Regions from separate parts of the Limimaricola sp. AA108-03 genome, predicted to be linked through region 1. Evidence: riboswitches for the same ligand, from Rfam matches in the RefSeq annotation. Region 1 holds a riboswitch; each other region holds the start of a gene.
What was found. A riboswitch is a leader RNA that binds a small molecule or an ion and turns the genes downstream of it on or off. The one in region 1 is predicted to bind thiamine pyrophosphate.

Region 2: another riboswitch for thiamine pyrophosphate. It lies ahead of thiC (phosphomethylpyrimidine synthase ThiC); the one in region 1 lies ahead of thiD (bifunctional hydroxymethylpyrimidine kinase/phosphomethylpyrimidine kinase).
Region 3: another riboswitch for thiamine pyrophosphate. It lies ahead of ACRAQ3_RS14715 (thiamine ABC transporter substrate-binding protein); the one in region 1 lies ahead of thiD (bifunctional hydroxymethylpyrimidine kinase/phosphomethylpyrimidine kinase).

What each region holds. Positions count from the first base shown of each region.
Region 1 covers NZ_CP193758.1:20,693-23,959, reverse strand. The annotation lists gene ACRAQ3_RS17560 (thiazole synthase) at 1-107, opposite strand, end outside; gene thiS (sulfur carrier protein ThiS) at 109-306, opposite strand; gene ACRAQ3_RS17550 (FAD-dependent oxidoreductase) at 290-1,264, opposite strand; gene thiD (bifunctional hydroxymethylpyrimidine kinase/phosphomethylpyrimidine kinase) at 1,261-2,061, opposite strand; TPP riboswitch at 2,118-2,218, opposite strand; gene ACRAQ3_RS17540 (helix-turn-helix domain-containing protein) at 2,315-3,267, opposite strand, start outside.
Region 2 covers NZ_CP193755.1:1,891,505-1,894,771, reverse strand. The annotation lists gene thiC (phosphomethylpyrimidine synthase ThiC) at 1-1,316, opposite strand, end outside; TPP riboswitch at 1,399-1,536, opposite strand; gene malQ (4-alpha-glucanotransferase) at 1,566-3,267, opposite strand, start outside.
Region 3 covers NZ_CP193755.1:3,018,728-3,021,994, reverse strand. The annotation lists gene ACRAQ3_RS14725 (PRC-barrel domain-containing protein) at 1-190, shown strand, start outside; gene aroC (chorismate synthase) at 293-1,393, opposite strand; TPP riboswitch at 1,487-1,585, shown strand; gene ACRAQ3_RS14715 (thiamine ABC transporter substrate-binding protein) at 1,620-2,606, shown strand; gene ACRAQ3_RS14710 (thiamine/thiamine pyrophosphate ABC transporter permease ThiP) at 2,690-3,267, shown strand, end outside.

The DNA.
Region 1 (3,267 bases):
CCCGCGCCGGAGCGGCGGAACGCCTCCGACAGCACCTTCGGGGAAGGGTATTGCGCCGTGCCGAGCATCAGCCGCGAGGCGACCGGCGTGCCGTAGAAGCCGAGCATCTCAGCCTCCCTGCCGCGGCGCGACGATCTCGATCCGGTCGCCGGGCGCGATCGGCGTGGCGGCACGGGCACCGGCCGGGACGAACTCCTCGTTCAGCGCCGTCGCCACCGTTTCGCCGTCGCGCCCGAGCGCGACCAGCGCCTCGGCCAGGGTCGTGGCCGTCACCTCCTGCGGCGTGCCGTTAACCATGATCTTCATCGCAAACCTCCGGTTTGATGCCGTCGCAGATCCAGTCCGCCGCCATCCGCGCCATGCTGGGCGCGAGTAGAAAGCCGTGGCGGAACAGACCGTTGACATGGATAATCCCGCCGCGTCGCCGGATGCGCGGCAGGTTGTCGGGAAAGGCGGGACGCGCATCGGCGCCGATCTCGAGTATCTCGGCCTCCGCGAAGGCGGGGTGCAGCGCGTAGGCGGCGCTGAGCAGTTCCAGCGCGGCGCGCACCGTGGCGGGGCCGCGCCCCGCGCTCTCGATCTGCGTAGCGCCGAGCATGTAGATGCCGCCGCCGCGCGGCACCACGTAAAGCGGGTAGCGCGGATGCAGCAGCCGGACGGGCCGCGTCAGCGCCAGTTCCGGCGCGCGCAGGACCAGCATCTCGCCGCGCACGCCGCGCAGATCCGCCAGCACGTCGCGCGCGGCCAACCCGCGACAATCGATCGCCGGCCCCGTCGCACGGACCTCCCCGGTTTCGAAGGCGACGCCACGCTCGGCCAGCCTCTGCCGCAGCCCGGACAGGGTCGCGCGCGGGTCGAGATGCGCCTCCGTTTCGACATGCAGGCCGCGCCCGAAACGCCCGGCGAGATCCGGCTCCAGCGCCGCGACCGCCTCGGCATCGAGCAACCGGCCCGGCACCCGGCGCGCGAAACGATCCAGCTCGGCCCGGTCGCGCCCCAGCGCCACCACCAGCGTGCCGCGCCGGGTCACCTGCGCGCCCTGCGCCTGCCACCAGTCGGCGGCCTCGCGGCCGAGCCGCACCACCGGTTCCTCCGCCGTCTCGCCCTCGCAATCGGGCGCGAGCATGCCGCCCGCCCACCAAGAGCAATGATGCGGTCCGGCCCCCTCCTGCCGGTCGATGACCCTGACCTTCCGGCCGCGTGCCGTGAGTTCGGCCGCCACGGCAAGGCCCATCACCCCGCCGCCGATGATCTCGTGGGTCATCGCCGGCCCTCGTGGAAATGATCCACCGGGCCGTGGCCCGACCCGACGCCGAGCCGGTCGGCGGCGCGGATCGCGCCCGAGAGCCAGCCCTGCGCTCGTTCCAGCGCCGCCTCGGGCGCGCGGCCGAGCGCCAGCAGCGCCGCCAGCGCGGCGGAGAGCGAGCATCCGGTGCCATGGGTGTTGCGGGTGTCGATGCGCGGGCCCGAGACCTCGTGCAGACCGGTCCGGGTCACCAGCCGGTCGGTGCAGCAGGGGCCCGTGGCATGGCCACCTTTCATCAGCACCGCCTCGGGTCCGAGATCGAGCAGCGCGCGCCCCTGCGCCACGACCTCCTCCGGCCGGGCCGCCACGGGGGCGCCGAGCAGCCGGGCCGCCTCGGGAAGGTTCGGCGTCAGGATCGTGGCGCGGGGCAGCAGTCGCGCGATCAGCGCCGCGACCGCCGCGTCGTCGAGCAGCGCATCGCCCGATTTCGCGATCATCACCGGGTCGAGCACCACCGGACCGGCATATCCCTCGAGCGCCTCGGCCACCGCCGCGATGATCCCGGCATGGCCAAGCATGCCGATCTTGATCGCGTCGGGCGGGATGTCGTCGCGTACGGCGGCGATCTGCGCCGCGACCATCTCGGGCCGGACCGGCATCACCCCGGACACGCCGCGGGTGTTCTGCGCGGTGATCGCGGTGATCGCCGACGCGCCATAGACGCCGAAGGCGGCAAAGCTCTTGAGATCGGCCTGGATGCCCGCGCCGCCACCGCTATCCGAGCCCGCGATGGTCAGGGCCGTCTTGATGCGCATCGTCTCGCTCCCCCCCCGGACGGGGGACGCGGGACGGACCACGGGCGTGACAAGCCTCGGGTCGCGTCTCCGTTCCCTCCGCCGGTGCTAACCGGATCAGGTTCGATGGGTCGGCTCGCGCCTCTCAGCCCCCAGCGGGGCACCCCAACGGATTCGAGCGGACGTTAGCGGCGCGGTCAGGTTGACGCAAGGGAGGGAGCTCCGCCCCCGGCCCGCGCGGGCCTCCGGCGCATTTGGAGAGAGGTGAAGGGGATCAGCGCTCGCCCTCGAAACGGTAGATCGCGAGGCCGCGCTCGCTCTCGTCGATCTCGAGGCGGCGATTGACCGGCGCATGGGCCCGGCTGGCGCAGTTCGGCCGCTCGCAGAGATAGCAGTTGATGCCGATGCCGGTGGGCGTGATCCGGTCGAGATCGAGCCCCTGCGCATGGGCGAGGCGCGGCGCATAGGCGACGTCGCAGCCCAGACCGATGGCCAGCCGGGTCGCGGGCTGGCCCAGCGTGCCGCCATGCCGGGTGATGCTGCGCGCGATCGAGAAGTAGCGCGCGCCGTCGGGCATCGAGATGACCTGCGTCTGCACCCGGTCGGGCGCCTCGAAGGCGGCGTGGATGTTCCACAAGGGGCAGGTGCCGCCGAAGGAGGAGAAGGGAAAGCGCCCGGCGCTGAAGCGCTTGGAGATGTTGCCCGCCTGATCGACCCGCACGAAGAAGAACGGGATGCCGCGGGCGCCCTCGCGCTGCAGCGTCGTCAGCCGATGCGCCACCTGTTCGTAGCTGGTGCCGAAGCGGTGCGACAGCAGTTCCACGTCGTAGCCCGCGCTCTCGCAGGCCGAGAGAAAGCGGCCATAGGGCATCAGGAGCGCGGCGGCGAAGTAGTTGGCGAGGCTGACCCGCGCCAGCGCCAGCGCCGAGGGGTCGGTCAGCCCCGAATCCGCGATCTCGTCGGCGATCTCCTGGCCGCGCTCCAGCCGCGCCAGCAGCACCGCCATCTGGAACCGTCGGCTCGGCTGGCCCAGAAGCTCCGACAGGCGCAGCTCGCCGCGATGCGCCACGTGCTGGCGCAGCCGTCCCGCCATGACGTCCGATGGCAGGATGCGGACCCGCACGCCATGCGCGCGCAGCCGCTCGGTCAGGGCGGTATGCGGCTCGCTGCGGTGCAGCTTCATCTCCTCGGCCATGGCCTCGGCGGCGCGGTCGAGGCTGTCGACAT
Region 2 (3,267 bases), on a different replicon from region 1:
AGCGTGTAGAAGGGCGCCTCGTCGCAGCAGGCCAGCTGCTTGTCCATGTTCTCCTTGATCTTGTGCATGGCGACGTGGCCGGGCCCTTCGATCATCACCTGGCAGTCATGCTTCCACGCGATCTGGGTCAGCTCGCCCAGTGTCTCCAGCTCCGCGAACTGCGCCGCGTCGTTGGCGTCGGCGATCGAGCCCGGGCGCAGCCCGTCGCCCAGCGAGAACGACACGTCGTAGCGGCGGCAGATCTCGCAGATCTCCTCGAAATGCTCGTAGAGAAAGCTCTCGCGGTGGTGGTGCAGGCACCACTTGGCCATGATCGAGCCGCCGCGGCTGACGATGCCGGTGACCCGGTCGATGGTGAGCGGCACGTGATGCAGCCTGAGCCCGGCATGGATGGTGAAGTAGTCCACCCCCTGTTCGGCCTGCTCGATCAGCGTGTCGCGGAACACGTCCCATGTCAGGTCCTCGGCGATGCCGCCGACCTTCTCCAGCGCCTGATAGAGCGGCACCGTGCCGATCGGCACCGGGGAATTGCGCAGGATCCAGTCGCGGATGTCGTGGATGTCGCGCCCCGTGGAGAGGTCCATCACCGTGTCGGCGCCCCAGCGCGTGGCCCAGACCATCTTCTCGACCTCCTCCTCCATCGAGGAGGTGACCGCCGAGTTGCCGATATTGGCGTTGATCTTCACGAGGAAGTTGCGGCCGATGATCATCGGCTCGAGCTCGGGATGGTTGATGTTGGCGGGGATGATGGCGCGGCCGCGCGCGATCTCCTCGCGCACGAATTCGGGCGTCACGTGATCGGGGATCGCGGCGCCGAAGCTCTCGCCGTCGCGCGGCCGGGCCAGCGCCGCGTCGCGGCCCATGTTCTCGCGGATCGCGACGAATTCCATCTCGGGCGTGACGATGCCCGCGCGTGCATAGGCGAGCTGGGTGACGGCGCGGTCGGCCGTCGCGCGGCGCGGCGCATGGGCGCGCGGGAAGGGGCGCAGCTTGCCGCTGGCCTCGTCTCGGCCATTGTCCTCGGGGCGGGTGGCGCGGCCCGGATAGGTTTCGGTATCGCCGCGCGCGGCGATCCATGCCTCGCGGTGACGGGGCAGGCCAGCGGCGGTGTCGATCGCGGCCTCGGGATCGGTATAGGGGCCCGAGCTGTCATAGACCCGGACATCCGGCTCGCCGGCGCTGGGGTGCAGGGCGATCTCGCGCATCGGCACGCGGATCTCGGGATGCAGGGTTCCGGCCGTCCAGACCTTGCGCGAGGCGGGCAGCGCGCCGGTGGTGACCTTGGGCAATTCGGGCGGGGTGGTGTTGATCGTCATGCGGCGTCCTTGCGTCGGCGGTGACGATCCAGAACGACAGCGGGGGTGGAAGGGCGGCGATGGAGCGGGAGTCTCCCCCGAAGCCAGCGGCCGCGCACCGTCCCTACGCCAGTATGAACTGGATCAGGTTCGAAGGGTCTGCGCGCGCGTGGGCCGCCATTCATGGCGACCTCGCCCAGCGATATCTCAGCCCCTTGCCGGGGCCCCCCTGGTGAAGTGCGGCCACCCTGCCGCCGGGTCAGGCGGCTGTCAAGCGCCCCGCCGGCGCTCGCGCCGCATCATCGAGGTCACGGCGCGAAACTCGGGATGGGTGGCGATCCGCGACAGGTCGAGCGGCGCCCGCGGGCGCCAGTTGGGATAGTCGTCCACCGTGCCGGGCATGTTGGTCGGCGCCTGCGGCCCGACCATGTCTGCCAGCCGGACGCCGACAAGCGCGGCGCGGCTCCGCGCGAGGTAGCGATAGGCCGCGACCAGCACCTCGCGCGGCATTTCCTTCTGCCGCGGCAGCCGCCCGCGCAGCGCGCCGGCGCGGCGCATCGCGTCGAGCAGGGCGCGGCGTTCGCGGGCGCGCTCCTTCTCATGCGCGTCGCTGTCCTCTTCGCCGACGAGGCCGAGCTTGCGGCGCAGCGCGATGTCCTCGCCGGCCCACCAGCGTTCCAGCACCGGCAGGTCGTGGGTCGAGAGGCAGGCCAGCGCGGTGGGGCTGTACTCCTGCGGCGCCCGGAAACGGTCGCCCTCCTTCTCGAAGTAGAGAATCGAGTAGGACAGGATGTTGGCCGCCTGCATGGCCTCGCGAAAGCCGGGCGGCACGAAGCCCAGATCCTCGCCGATCACCACCGCGTTCTGGGCGCGGCTTTGCTGCGCCAGCACGCGCAACAGGTCGGAGAAGGGGTAGCGCAGATGCGCCCCGGCGCTGGCGGGCTCGCCCTCGGGGATCAGGAAGAGCTGCCACAGCGCCATCGCGTGGTCGATCCTGAGCGCGCCGGCATGGGCGAGCTGCGCGCCGATCATGTCGCGGAACGGCGCGAAATCGAGCTTGCGCAGCGTGCCGGGGTTGAAGGCGGACAGGCCCCAATACTGGCCCTCGGCGGCAAAGACGTCCGGCGGCGCGCCGACCGCGAGACCGGTCATCTGCACCTCGCCGCCGCTCCAGCTGGCCGAGCCGTCGGGAGCTTCGCCCACCGCGAGATCGAGATAGAGCCCGATGCGCATGCCCGCGTCGAGCGCGCAGGCCTGCGCCTCATCGAGCTGGCGCGTCGCGCGCCATTGCAGCCAGAGATGAAAGCGGACCTCCTCCGCATTCCTGTCGGCGAAATCCGCGACCTCGGGACTGTCCGCGTCTTGCAACGCCGCGGGCCAGCCCTTCCAGCCCGAGCCGTGGCCTTCCGCCACCATCGCCAGCGACAACGCCTCGAACAGCGCGTGGCGGCGCAGCGGCTCGGCGCCCCGGGTCACGAAATCCTCGAAATCCGCCTCGTCGCCATCGAAGGGTCGCCGGCCGAAGGCCGCGCGCAGAGCCTTTAGCTTTGCGGGCACCACCGCGTCGTAATCCACCAGATCGCCGGCGCGCAGCGCCTCGCCGTCGAGATCGCCCGCCTCGTGCCCCAACAGGTCGTCCAGCGCGATATAGACCGGGTTGAGGAAGCTGCGGGTCGAGGGAAAGAAGGGGCTGCGGCGGTCGGGATCGCCGAGGAACAGCGCGTGCAGCGGGTTCACCCCGAGGAAATCCGCCCCGGCGCGCCCGGCGGTCCGCGCCATCTCCGCGAGATCGCGGAAATCGCCGATGCCGTGATTGCGCGCCGAGCGCAGCTCGTAGAGCTGGCAGAAGATGCCCCAGCCCGGGGCGCGGTCGAGCCAGTCGGGAAAATGACAGATGCCATCCTCGGGCACCTGCATCTCCTGCGGCGCGGCGGGCCCCTCGGGCGCGCCTTCGGGATCGACGCCGATCTTG
Region 3 (3,267 bases), on a different replicon from region 1:
CATGGGCGAGGAGCATCACCCGATCCCCTGGGCCAAGCTCGAATACGACACCGGGCTGAACGGCTACCGCACGGACATCACTGAAAGCCAGCTCAAGGGGGCGCCGGAACGGCCCGAACGCTGGTATGAGGACCGCCGCTGGGAAGAGGCGACCTATGCCCATTACGGCGCGCCCTACTACTGGATCTAAGCCCCTCGCGACCGGGACGCGACGAGGCCGCCGGCACAGCCTCGGCGGCCTGTTTCCGATCTCTTCCAAGAGATCGGTCCGGACCCTTGAAAGGGTCCGGCTCTAGCCGATCCGGCCGCGCGCGCCGCCGGTCTGGCCGCGATCGAGCAGGTAGTGATCGAGCAATACGCAGGCCATCATCGCCTCCGCCACGGGCACCGCGCGAATGCCGACGCAGGGATCGTGCCGCCCCTTGGTGACCACCTCGGTGGGACTGCCGTCGATGCGGATCGAGCGGCGCGGACTCAGGATCGACGAGGTCGGCTTCACCGCGAAGCGCACCACCACATCCTGCCCGGAGCTGATCCCGCCCAGCACGCCGCCCGCATGGTTCGAGCCGAATTCCGGCCCGTTCTCGCCCATGAAGATCTCGTCCGCATTGTCGCGCCCGGTCAGGGCGGCGGCGGCCATGCCTTCGCCGATCTCCACCCCCTTCACGGCGTTGATCGACATCATCGCAGCCGCAAGATCGGTGTCGAGCTTGCCATAGACCGGCGCGCCGAGGCCGGCGGGCACGCCCGAGGCCGTCACCTCGATCATCGCACCGACGGAGTTGTGGTCCTTGCGCAGCGCATCGAGATAGTCGGCCCATTCGGCCGCCGCAGCCGTATCGGGGCACCAGAAGTCGTTGCGCGCGATCTCTTCCATGTCGATCTTCGAGCGGTCGATCACCTTCTCGCCCATCTGCACCATGTAGCCGGTGATCTTCAGCTCGGGCAGCAGCGCCGCCAGCGCCGCACGCGCGACCCCGCCCGCCGCGACCCGCGCCGCCGTCTCCCGGGCGCTCGAACGTCCGCCGCCGCGATAGTCGCGCAGCCCGTATTTCAGGTGATAGGCGATGTCGGCATGGCCGGGCCGGAAGGTTTCGGCGATGTCGCCGTAATCCTTGGACCGCTGGTCGGTGTTGCGGATCATCAGCTGGATCGGCGTGCCGGTGGATTTACCCTCGAACACGCCCGACAGGATCTCCACCGCGTCCGGCTCGCGGCGCTGGGTGGTGTGCTTGTTCTGTCCCGGGCGCCGCTTGTCGAGCCAGACCTGAAGGTCTTCCTCCCGGATCTCCACCCCCGGCGGGCAGCCATCGACCGTGGCGCCGAGCGCGGGGCCGTGGCTTTCGCCCCATGTGGTGACGCGGAACAGGTGGCCGAAGCTGTTGAGGGACATGGGGCGCTCTCCTTGTGGCGGGGCCGGTGTAGCGCGGGGCGAACGCGGGGGAAAGGGCGGGGGCTTGCGCATGGGCCGCGATGGCGTAGTGTCGCGGCCACCTCGGGGGGCCCCTGGCTGAGATGCGCATCGCGCGGACCCGTTGAACCTGAACCGGATCACACCGGCGGAGGGAAGGTCGCGGACACAGGTCCTCCTTGCTCTTCGCCCGCATCGGAGGATGACCATGCACCATCGCCTGATCGCGGGTCTCGCCCTGTCGCTCGCCGCCCTGCCGGCGATCGCCCAGGACAAGACCCTTACCGTCTACGCGCCCGACTACTTCGCCTCCGAATGGGGGCCCGGCCCGGCGATCAAGCAGGCCTTCGAGGCGCGTTGCGGCTGCACGCTCGACTACCAGACCGGCGACCTGCTGCCGCGCCTGCTGCTCGAGGGCGAACGCACCGAGGCCGACGTGGCCATCGGATTCGATTCCACCGAGATGAAGAAGGCGCGCGAGACCGGGCTCTTCGCGCCGCACGGGGTCGACACCACCGCCTTGACGCTGCCGATCGACTGGGACGACGAGGTGTTCCTGCCCTTCGACTGGTCCTATCTCGCCTTCGTCTACGACAACGAGGCGCTGCAGGATGTGCCGGGCAGCTTCGCCGAGCTGGTCGCGGCGCCCGACGACCTGCGCATCGCGATCCAGGATCCGCGCAGCTCGGTCTCGGGCTTGTCGCTGGTGCTCTGGGCCGAGGAGGTGTTCGGCGACGAGGCGGAGGCCAAGTGGGCCGAACTCGCGCCCAAGATCACCACGGTGACGCCCGGCTGGTCCGAAGCCTATGGCCTGTTCACCGAGGGCGAGGTCGACATGGTGCTGAGCTACACCACGTCGCCCGCCTATCACGCGATCGCCGAGGCCGATGACACCGTTTCGGCCGCGATCTTCGAGGAGGGGCATTACATGACCATCGAGCTGGGGGCTCAGCTCAAGGGCACCGATGACGCCGAACTGGCGCAGCAATTCATGGATTTCGTGGTCAGCCCCGATTTCCAGTCATTGATCCCGACCTCCAACTGGTCCTACCCGGCGGCATTGCCCGAGGCCGAATGGCCCGAGGGCTTCCGCGAACTCGACATGCCCGAAAAGGCGATCTGGCTGCCCGAGGACGAGGCCGACGCGCTGCGCGCACCGGCCATCGAGGCCTGGCGGCAGGGGATGTCGCGATAACGCCGGGCCTGGGCGCAGCACCCTTCGCGCAGTGGCGGGGGGACAGCCCGACGCGCTGGGCGGGCGGTCTCGCCGCCGGGCTGGTGCTGGCGCTGACGCTGGGCACGCTGGGCGCGGTCGCTTGGCGGGCCGGTTTCGCGCTGGGCCTCGGCCCCGCCGATCTTTCGGCGATCTGGTTCACCACCTGGCAGGCTGCGCTGTCGGCGGCGCTGTCGGTGGCGCTCGCTGTGCCGATGGCCCGGGCATTGGCGCGGCGGCGCTTCCCGGGGCGGGGGGCTCTGGTGACGCTGCTGGGCGCGCCCTTCATCCTGCCGGTGATCGTCGCGGTGATCGGGCTGATCGGCGTGTTCGGGCGCGGCGGTAGCCTCAACGATGCGCTGGCGCTCGTGGGGCTGGGCCCGGTTTCGGTCTATGGCTGGCACGGCGTGGTGCTGGCGCATGTCTTCTTCAACCTGCCGCTGGCGGTGCGTCTGATCCTGCAGGGCTGGCTCTCGATCCCGGCCGAGCGGTTTCGCCTTGCCGCCTCGCTCGGCGCGCCGGTGGGCCGACTGCTCGAATGGCCGATGCTGCGCGCCGTGGCGCCGGGGGCCTTCGCGGTCATCTTCCTGATCTGCCTGACCAGTTTTGCCGTGGCCCTGACTTTGGGCGGCGGGCCGCGCGC